Regions from separate parts of the Streptomyces sp. NPDC048516 genome, predicted to be linked through region 1. Evidence: riboswitches for the same ligand, from Rfam matches in the RefSeq annotation. Region 1 holds a riboswitch; the other holds the start of a gene.

The links. A riboswitch is a leader RNA that binds a small molecule or an ion and turns the genes downstream of it on or off. The one in region 1 is predicted to bind S-adenosylmethionine.
Region 2: linked by a shared signal. The riboswitch ahead of thrC (threonine synthase) and the one ahead of ACGFR7_RS15830 (aminotransferase class V-fold PLP-dependent enzyme) in region 1 are both predicted to bind S-adenosylmethionine.

Annotation. Positions count from the first base shown of each region.
Region 1 is NZ_JBICWS010000007.1:6,810-11,216, forward strand. Features, by position in the region: gene ACGFR7_RS15820 (cytochrome bc complex cytochrome b subunit) at 1-52, shown strand, start outside; gene trpD (anthranilate phosphoribosyltransferase) at 192-1,256, shown strand; SAM riboswitch class IV at 1,348-1,465, shown strand; gene ACGFR7_RS15830 (aminotransferase class V-fold PLP-dependent enzyme) at 1,648-3,027, shown strand; gene ACGFR7_RS15835 (Lrp/AsnC family transcriptional regulator) at 3,665-3,946, opposite strand; gene ACGFR7_RS15840 (rhomboid family intramembrane serine protease) at 3,943-4,407, opposite strand, start outside.
Region 2 is NZ_JBICWS010000014.1:63,398-67,804, reverse strand. Features, by position in the region: gene ACGFR7_RS25830 (GntR family transcriptional regulator) at 1-194, shown strand, start outside; gene ACGFR7_RS25825 (glucosyl-3-phosphoglycerate synthase) at 198-1,160, opposite strand; SAM riboswitch class I at 1,330-1,488, shown strand; gene thrC (threonine synthase) at 1,506-2,789, shown strand; gene ACGFR7_RS25815 (MoaD/ThiS family protein) at 2,911-3,189, shown strand; gene ACGFR7_RS25810 (cold-shock protein) at 3,613-3,816, shown strand; gene groL (chaperonin GroEL) at 4,352-4,407, shown strand, end outside.

The sequences.
Region 1 (4,407 bases):
GCCCACGGTCGAGGAGTACAAGGAGATCACCAGCGGCCACGGCCACCACTGATCACCGCGGCGCCTCGTAGCGCACCGTAGGAGCACGCCACCCAGAGGGCCCCGTCTGCTGAGCGGACGGGGCCCTCCGGCGTGTCCGGCGGCTCGATAGGGTGAACACACAAGCAGGAGACAAATCAGGAGTGTGGACCATGAACGTTGCGACCCCCCTCGGCGGCGACAGCGTGGCGGCCCACACCTGGCCGGGCATCCTCAACGCCCTGCTCGACGGCCGGGACCTCGCCGCGGAGGACACCGCATGGGCGATGGACCGGATCATGCGGGGCGAGGCCGGCGACGCCCAGATCGCCGGCTTCGCGGTGGCGCTGCGGGCCAAGGGCGAGACCGTCGCCGAGATCTCCGGGCTCGTCCGGGCCATGTACGAGCACGCCCGGCTGATCGAGGTGCCGGGACCGAGCGTGGACATCGTCGGCACCGGCGGCGACGGCGCCAAGACCGTCAACATCTCCACGATGTCCTCGATCGTGGTGGCCGGCACCGGCGCCAGGGTCGTCAAGCACGGCAACCGCGCCGCGTCCTCGGCCAGCGGCGCCTCCGACGTGCTGGAGAAGCTCGGCGTCAATCTCGACCTCACCCCGCAGCGGGTCACCGAGGTCGCCCAGGAAGCGGGCATCACCTTCTGCTTCGCGGTGAAGTTCCACCCCTCGTTGCGGCACGTCGCCAATGCCCGGGGCCAGCTCGGCATCCGTACGACGTTCAACGTGCTGGGCCCGCTGACCAACCCCGCGAAGGTCCGCGCCCAGGCGACCGGCGTCGCGGACGCCCGGATGGCGCCGATCCTGGCCGGGGTGCTCGCCGAGCGCGGCTCGTCAGCGCTGGTCTTCCGGGGCGACGACGGCCTGGACGAGCTGACCACGACCGCGACCTCCCGGGTCTGGATCGTCCGGGACGGCACGGTGCGCGAGGAGGCCTTCGACCCTCGCGACGTGGGTATCGACCTGGTGCCCGTGGAGGCGCTGCGCGGCGCCGACGCGTCGTACAACGCGGAGGTGGCCCGCCGGCTGCTGGACGGGGAGACCGGTCCGGTGCGCGATGCGGTGCTGCTGAACTCCGCGGCGGCGCTGGTCGCGCTGGAGCCCTCCGACGCCCCGCTGGCCCGGCAGATCCGGGCCGGTATCGACAAGGCCGCCCTGGCGATCGACTCGGGGGCGGCCCGGCAGGCGCTGGAGCGCTGGGTGGCCGCCAGCAACACCTGAGCGCCCGGTGACGCAGCGTGTGACGCAAGCCCCAGTCCGGTATACGGACCGGGGCTTGCGTGATGTTGCCCGTATGGCATGATTCTGCGCAGGTCACGAGTGACAGCGATGCAGGCCCCGGCCCGCTGTCCGGCAACCCTCCTTCCGTGGCGGGGTGCCCCGGGTGATGACCAGGCCGTAGGCAGCGAGGTCTGCGGCAAGCGCGGATCCCTCGCCAGGGATCCTGGTCCCCGAGGGAGAACTTCCGTGAATCAGCGAATGCGATAGGGCTCGACGGCCCCTTTTCCGCATCCTTTTTCCTTTTCCGCTGCGGCGCCCTGCCGTGCGCCCCGCGCACCCCTGACGCGCTCCGCCCCGCAGCGAATTCACTTGCTTCTTACGGGAGTTCGCCATGTCCGTTTCCGCCGTTGCCGCCGACCGCTCCGTCTGTGCCCCGCTGCCCGTCCTCGGCCGGGACGTCCGCGTCCCGCTGGTGACCGGCGGCGAGGTCGACTACGCCGCGCTGGACTACGCCGCCAGCGCGCCCGCGCTGCAGCGGGTCTGGGACGACGTGGCGGCCTACGCCCCGTACTACGGCAGCGTGCACCGCGGCGCCGGGTACCTCTCGCAGCTGTCCACCGACCTCTTCGAGAACAGCCGCCGGACCATCGCGGAGTTCCTGGGCTGCGGTGACGACCACCAGGTGGTCCTCACCCGCTCCACCACCGACTCGCTGAACCTCCTCGCGGCCGTACTCCCTGAGCACACCCGGGTCTTCGTCTTCGAGACCGAGCACCACGCCTCGCTGCTGCCCTGGGAGCAGCGCCCGGATGTCGCGGTGACCTACCTCAACGCGCCGCGCACCCCGCGGCAGGCGGTGGACACCCTGGAGAAGGCACTGGCCGAGCGCGACCCCTACGGCCCGGCGCTGGTCTGTGTGACCGGTGCTTCCAACGTGACCGGTGAGTTGTGGCCGGTGCGCGAGCTGGCGGCCGCCGCGCATGCCCACGGCGCGCGCATCGTGCTGGACGCGGCGCAGCTCGCCCCGCACCACCCCGTGGACATCGTGGAGCTGGACGTCGACTGGGTCGCCTTCTCCGGCCACAAGCTGTACGCGCCCTTCGGCGCCGGTGTCCTGGCGGGCCGCGCGGACTGGCTGCAGGCCGCCGCCCCGTACCTGGCCGGCGGCGGCGCCAGCCGCAAGGTCTCCCGGCGGACCGACGGCGGAGTCGACGTCGAGTGGCACACCACCGCCGCCCGGCACGAGGCCGGTTCGCCCAACGTCATCGGCGCCTACGCCATCGCCTCGGCCTGCCGGGCCCTGACCGAGGCCGGCTTCGACGGCCTGGTCGCCCGCGAACAGGAGCTGATCGCCCGCCTGCGCGCCGGCCTGGCCGAGGTGCCCGAGGTCAACGTGCTCTCCCTCTTCGGCGAGGACGCGGCACGCGTCGGCGTCCTCTCCTTCGTCGTCGAGGGCTGGAACAGCTCCCACTTCGCCGCGGCGCTGTCGGCCGAGTACGGCATCGGCGTCCGCGACGGCCTTTTCTGCGCCCACCCCCTCGTCCGTACCCTCCTCGGCAGCGAGCCCCAGGCCCCCGGCGAGTGCGGCGCCCCCGACGCGGTCCCCGGCGAGCGCTCCCTGAACGCCATCCGCGTCAGCGTGGGCGTCGGCACGCCGGATGAGCACGTCGACCGCTTCCTCCGCGCGGTCAAGGAACTGGTGACGAACGGCGCCACCTGGAACTACCACACGGAGGACGGCCGTTGCGTGCCGGCGCGTAGCGCGGATTAATCCCACGTTTTCGGCTTTCCCGTCGTGATTCGTCTCGCCGTTTCCCGCCCGCTAACGCGGTGCGCCCGCCGTTGCGCCTGCGGCGGGCCGGTCCGCTGTGCTTTGCCTGTCCCGACGTGGGGGTTTGCCGCCGTTGCGCCTGCGGCGGGCGGTGCCGCTGCGCGGGCCCGTCCCCTCCCGTTGAGGGGTGGGGAAAAGCCAGGTGGGGGTGCAGGTAGGTGGCCGGGTGCGCCTTGTCGCTCGTATTGAAGTGAACGGGTTGCGAGTGGCCGGCCCCCACTCACCCGTCACTCAATTCCCCCACGGGAGGGGACGGGCCGGAGGGGCAGGGGTGTGGGACGTAAAGCGAAGCAGTCCCACACCCCTGCCCCGGAGGTCCGTCACCGCACCCACAGCCCCGCGCAGCGGACCCGGCCCGCCGCAGGCGCAACGGCGAGAAACCCCAACAGCGAGCCGAGGCACAGCGCAGCGAACCCGCCCCGCAGCGAACCCGCCCCGCAGCGAACCCGCCCCGCAGCGGACCTGGCCCGCCGCAGGCGCAACGGCGGGCGCACCGCGAAGCGGGCGGCAAACGGTGAGCAACCCCCACGGCGGAAAAGACAAAAACGTGGGGCGCAAGCAAAGCGCAGCGAATGGGCTACGCGTCGAGCCCGATCGCAAAGGCAGACTCAAGGTCATGCTGCGAATACGTGCGGAACGCGATATGCGTTTCCGTGGAGGCGACGCCAGGAACCTTGCTGATGCGGCCGGGGATGACGTCCGCGAGGTCGTCGTGGGCGGCGACCCGCACCATGGCGATCAGGTCGTGGGCGCCGGTGACCGAGTAGACCTCGCTGACCCCTTCCAGCGCGGCGATCTTCTCGGCGATCTCCGGGATCTGGTCCACGTTGGTCTTGATGAGCACGATCGACGTGATCACGGCTGGCTCTCTCCCTCGGTCGCCCGGTCATCTCCCCTGGTGGCCCCCACACTATCTCTCCGGTAGCGGGCCCAGGCGTACAGGAAGCCGAGCGCGAAGCCGATGACATGGGCGAGGTAGGCGACGCCGGGACCGCGGGGGTCGTCCTGCGCCGCCTGCCACTGAAGGAAGAACCAGAACAGCAGCACGATCCAGGCGGGGAAGCGCAGCGGCAGGAAGAAGAGGAACGGGAAGAGGCTGGTGACCCGGGCCGTGGGGAACAGGAAGAGGAAGGCGCCGAGGACGCCGGAGATCGAGCCGGAGGCGCCCACCAGTGTCTGCCCCGAGGTGGCGTGGGCGGCCGCGTAGCCGAGCAGCGCCAGGTAGCCGATGATGAGGTAGAAGGCGGTGAACGGCAGCCTGCCCATACGTGCCTCGGTCATGGCGCCGAAGACGTACAGGAAGAGCACGTTGCCGAGCAG
Region 2 (4,407 bases), on a different contig from region 1:
CTGCCCGTTTCCGGGAAGAGGTCCGCTCGCGCATGCCGTCGGCCGAGGAGGCCGACCGGCTGCGCCTGCCCGCGGGCACGCCCGTCGTCCTCATCAGCCGTACGGCCGTGACCGCCGAAGGGCGCGTGGTGGAGGTCAACGAGATGATCCTCGACTCGTCCGCCTACGTGCTGGAGTACGACTTCGACGCCTGAGCCTCACGCCGCCCGCCGGGCCGCGTACTCCGGGATTTCCGCCATCGGGGGACGTTCCTCGGTGTCGACGTCCGTCGTTCGGGGGACGAAGCCCTGTTCCCCCCGGTCGAACTGGGTGAGCCGGGGGCGCACCAAGTGGCCGCGGGTCAGGCGGAGTTGAGCGGTGCGGTAGATCGCGGCGGCCATCCGGCCGAGAGCCTGGCCGTCCTGGTGGCGGTGTTTGCGGACGCCGACGTCCACCTGGGCGAGGGCATCGAGGCCGACGGTGTGCAGGGCGTCGACGAGCAGGCCGAGCTCGACGCCGTAGCCGACGGGGAAGGGGAGGCGTTCCAGGAGGGAGCGGCGGGCCGCGTACTCGCCGCCGAGGGGCTGGACGAAGCCGGCCAGCTGCGGCCAGTGCAGGTTCAGCAGCGGACGGGCGACCAGCTCCGTCACCCGGCCGCCCTGGCCGGCCCCGGCGCCCTCGGTGCCGGTCTCCAGCGGGCGGTCGTACATCGCCTTCACGAACTGGATGTCCGGATCCGTCAGCAGCGGGCCGACGATCCCGGAGACGAAGGCGGAGGAGAATTCGCGCAGGTCGGCATCGATGAAGCAGACGATGTCGCCGGTGGTGGCCAGCAGGGAACGCCACAGCACCTCGCCCTTGCCGGGGACGGCGGGCAGCCGCGGCAGGACGCTGTCGCGGGGGACGACCCGGGCGCCGGCCGCCGCGGCGACCTCGGCGGTGCGGTCGGTGGAGCCGGAGTCCAGCACGATCAGCTCATCGACGAGCGGGACCGGGCCGGTCATCAGCTCGGCGCGGATCACCGCCACGATCGCCCCGACCGTGGCCTCCTCGTCGAGGGCGGGCAGTACGACGCTGACCGTGCGGCCCGTCTGGTGTTTCGCCTCCAGCAGCTGCCCCGGCGGTCGGTCCGCGGCGGACCAGGAGCGGCTGCTCAGCCAGCGCTCCACCTCTTCCAGCACGTCTACGACTCCTCGGTCGCCGCCGGTGGGCGGCCTCTGTGATCCATCTCGCGGTTCGGACGACTATCTCAACCGTCAGTGCCTTCGGTTACAGTCTTGAACAACGCGGATGACCGTCGCATGTCGGGGTCCGCGCCACAAACGCCTGGGTTTCGGCCCAGCGCCATACCGCTCATCCAGAGGGGCAGAGGGATACGGCCCGTTGAAGCCCCGGCAACCCTCCAGCCGGTCTTGCCGCAAGGACGCTGACGTCCCGCGCGCGAGGCTCCCGGCTAGGGAAGGTGCCAAATCCGTCTCGTGGCGAGATTCGTCGCGAGGAAGATGAGGAGAAAGGGCCTCGCCTCCATGGCTGTGCAAGTCACCGAAAACACCCCCACCGTCGCTCTGGGCCCCGCCGCAGCCCTGTCCTGCCGCGAGTGCGGACAGCGCTTCGCGCTCGGCCCGATCTTCGCGTGCCAGGAATGTTTCGGGCCGCTCGAAGTCGCGTACGACCTGCCGAGCGGCGACCCCGAGGGCCTGAAGAAGCAGATCGAGGCCGGTCCGGACAACATCTGGCGCTACGCCCCGCTGCTGCCCGTCCCCGCCGACGTGGCCGACAAGCCCAACCTGAACCCCGGCTTCACCAAGCTCGTCCAGGCCGACCGGCTCGCCGCCGAGCTGGGTGTCACCGGCGGTCTGTACGTCAAGGACGACTCCGGCAACCCGACGCACTCCTTCAAGGACCGCGTCGTGGCGATCGCCGTCGAGGCCGCCCGCGCCTTCGGCTTCACCACCCTGTCCTGCTCCTCGACCGGCAACCTCGCCGGCGCGGTCGGCGCCGCGGCGCGCCGGGCCGGTTTCCAGTCCTGCGTGTTCATCCCGCACGACCTGGAGGCCGGCAAGGTCGTCATGGCCGCGGTCTACGGCGGTGACCTGGTCGGCATCGAGGGCAACTACGACGACGTCAACCGCTTCTGCTCCGAGCTCATCGGCGACCCGCTGGGCGAGGGCTGGGGCTTCGTCAACGTCAATCTGCGTCCCTACTACGGCGAGGGTTCCAAGACCCTCGCGTACGAGATCTGTGAGCAGCTGGGCTGGCGGCTCCCGGACCAGATCGTCATCCCGATCGCGTCCGGCTCGCAGCTCACGAAGATCGACAAGGGGCTCAAGGAGCTGATCGCCCTCGGCCTGGTCGAGGACAAGCCGTACAAGATCTTCGGCGCCCAGGCGGAGGGCTGCTCGCCGGTGTCCACGGCCTTCAAGGCCGGGCACGACGTGGTGCGCCCGCAGAAGCCGAAGACCATCGCCAAGTCGCTGGCGATCGGCAACCCGGCCGACGGCCCGTATGTGCTCGACATCGCCCGCCGTACGGGCGGCGCGGTCGAGGACGTCAACGACGAGCAGGTCGTGGACGCGATCAAGCTGCTGGCCAGGACGGAAGGAATCTTCGCGGAGACCGCGGGCGGAGTGACCGTCGGCGTGACCAAGAAGCTGATCGAGGACGGTGTGCTCGACCCGTCCCTGACGACCGTCGTCCTGAACACCGGTGACGGGCTCAAGACGCTGGACGCGGTCGCCCCGACCTCCGGGCCCACGGCCACGATCCGTCCGGACCTGGACGCGTTCCGCGCGGCCGGTCTGGCCCGCTGACGCTGCCGGCCCCGTCCGCGCACGAGCCGCCACCCTCCGCCACGAGGTCGCCGGCCCGTCCGCCACGAGGCCGGGCCACCGTCCCCGAACTCGTACTCCGCAATACCCGGAAGGCAGAACCATGAGCGTGAAGGTCCGCATCCCCACCATCCTCCGCACGTACACCGGCGGCCAGGCCGAGGTCGCCGCCGAGGGCGCGACCCTCTCCGAGGTGATCGCCGACCTGGAGCAGAACCACCAGGGCATCGCGGCCCGTGTGCTGGACGACGCCGGCAAGCTGCGCCGCTTCGTGAACGTGTACGTCAACGACGACGATGTGCGCTTCGAGCAGGGCCTTGAGACGCCGACCCCGGACGGTGCGGGCGTCTCGATCATTCCGGCGGTGGCCGGAGGCTGCTGATTTGCGCCAATTCCTGGCCTGCTTGACCGGAATTGCCCCGTCCGCCGGAAAGCGGACGGGGCAATTCCATGTTGTGAAAGGAGATATCATTGGGGTGATACCCCTCCCCTATAGCGCGTGCGTGTGCCGAACGCATATGAGACCGCGATCAGTTGTGCCCAAAGTGTGGGCAAGATTTGTCGCTTAGGTGAGCTATGCCCGGCCCGACTTGCCCGGGAGAACTGGGATTTCACCGCATATTGCCGATTTTCCGGCCCCAGATTTCTCGTCCGATTGACCTGTTGCGCTGGGCATCTGTGCAGATACATTCAGCGGCGGTCGACGCGTTCCGGCGCACACCCCACAGGGCTTTCACGGGGTGAGGTCTGACCCGGGTCCGCGGAGTGCGGTCCTGCGCAAGGGCCAGTAATAGGGGAGTTAGGCATGGCTCAGGGCACCGTCAAGTGGTTCAACGCGGAGAAGGGGTACGGCTTCATCGCGGTCGACGGTGGTGCGGATGTTTTCGTCCACTACAGCGCGATCCAGATGGACGGTTACCGCACCCTTGAGGAGGGTCAGCGGGTCGAGTTCGAGATCTCGCAGGGCCAGAAGGGGCCGCAGGCGGACATGGTCCGGGTGGCCGGCTGAGGCGCCGACCGACTGCTGCGTAGTGAAGGCCCGTACCCCCCCGAGGGGTGCGGGCCTTCTGCTGTCCGTAGTGGCCTGCCGGCAGCCCCTCGTTCGCGGCCCCTCGTTGGCGGCCTCTCGTTCGCTGCCCCCGTGCTACTCCTCGTCCGCTGTCCGCTGTCCGCTGTCCGCTGTCCGCTGTCGGCTGTCGGCTGTCGGCTGTCGGCTGTCGGCTGTCCGCTCTCCGCTGTCCGCTGTCGGCGGACGGGGAGGTGCTGAGTGCGGGCGGACCCCGGGGGACCTGCGCTCACCCGTCATTGACCCGTCACCCGGGCGCCGCCCCGATGGGAGGCATCTTCGAAGCCGCCTTGCACTCAAGGGGTGCGAGTGCTAATCATTGCGTTAGCACTCTCCCAGTGAGAGTGACAAAGAAGGACCGGGTCGGTGAGGCCCGTAGGCCGGGTGGGGCAAGGAACCACGCAGGTCTGCAGGTCGTCCGTCGCGGGCGCCAGCGCGGTCCGGAGCAATCCACCCCAGTCCGGGAGGACCACTTCACATGGCCAAGATCATCGCGTTCGACGAGGAGGCACGGCGCGGTCTCGAGCGCGGGAT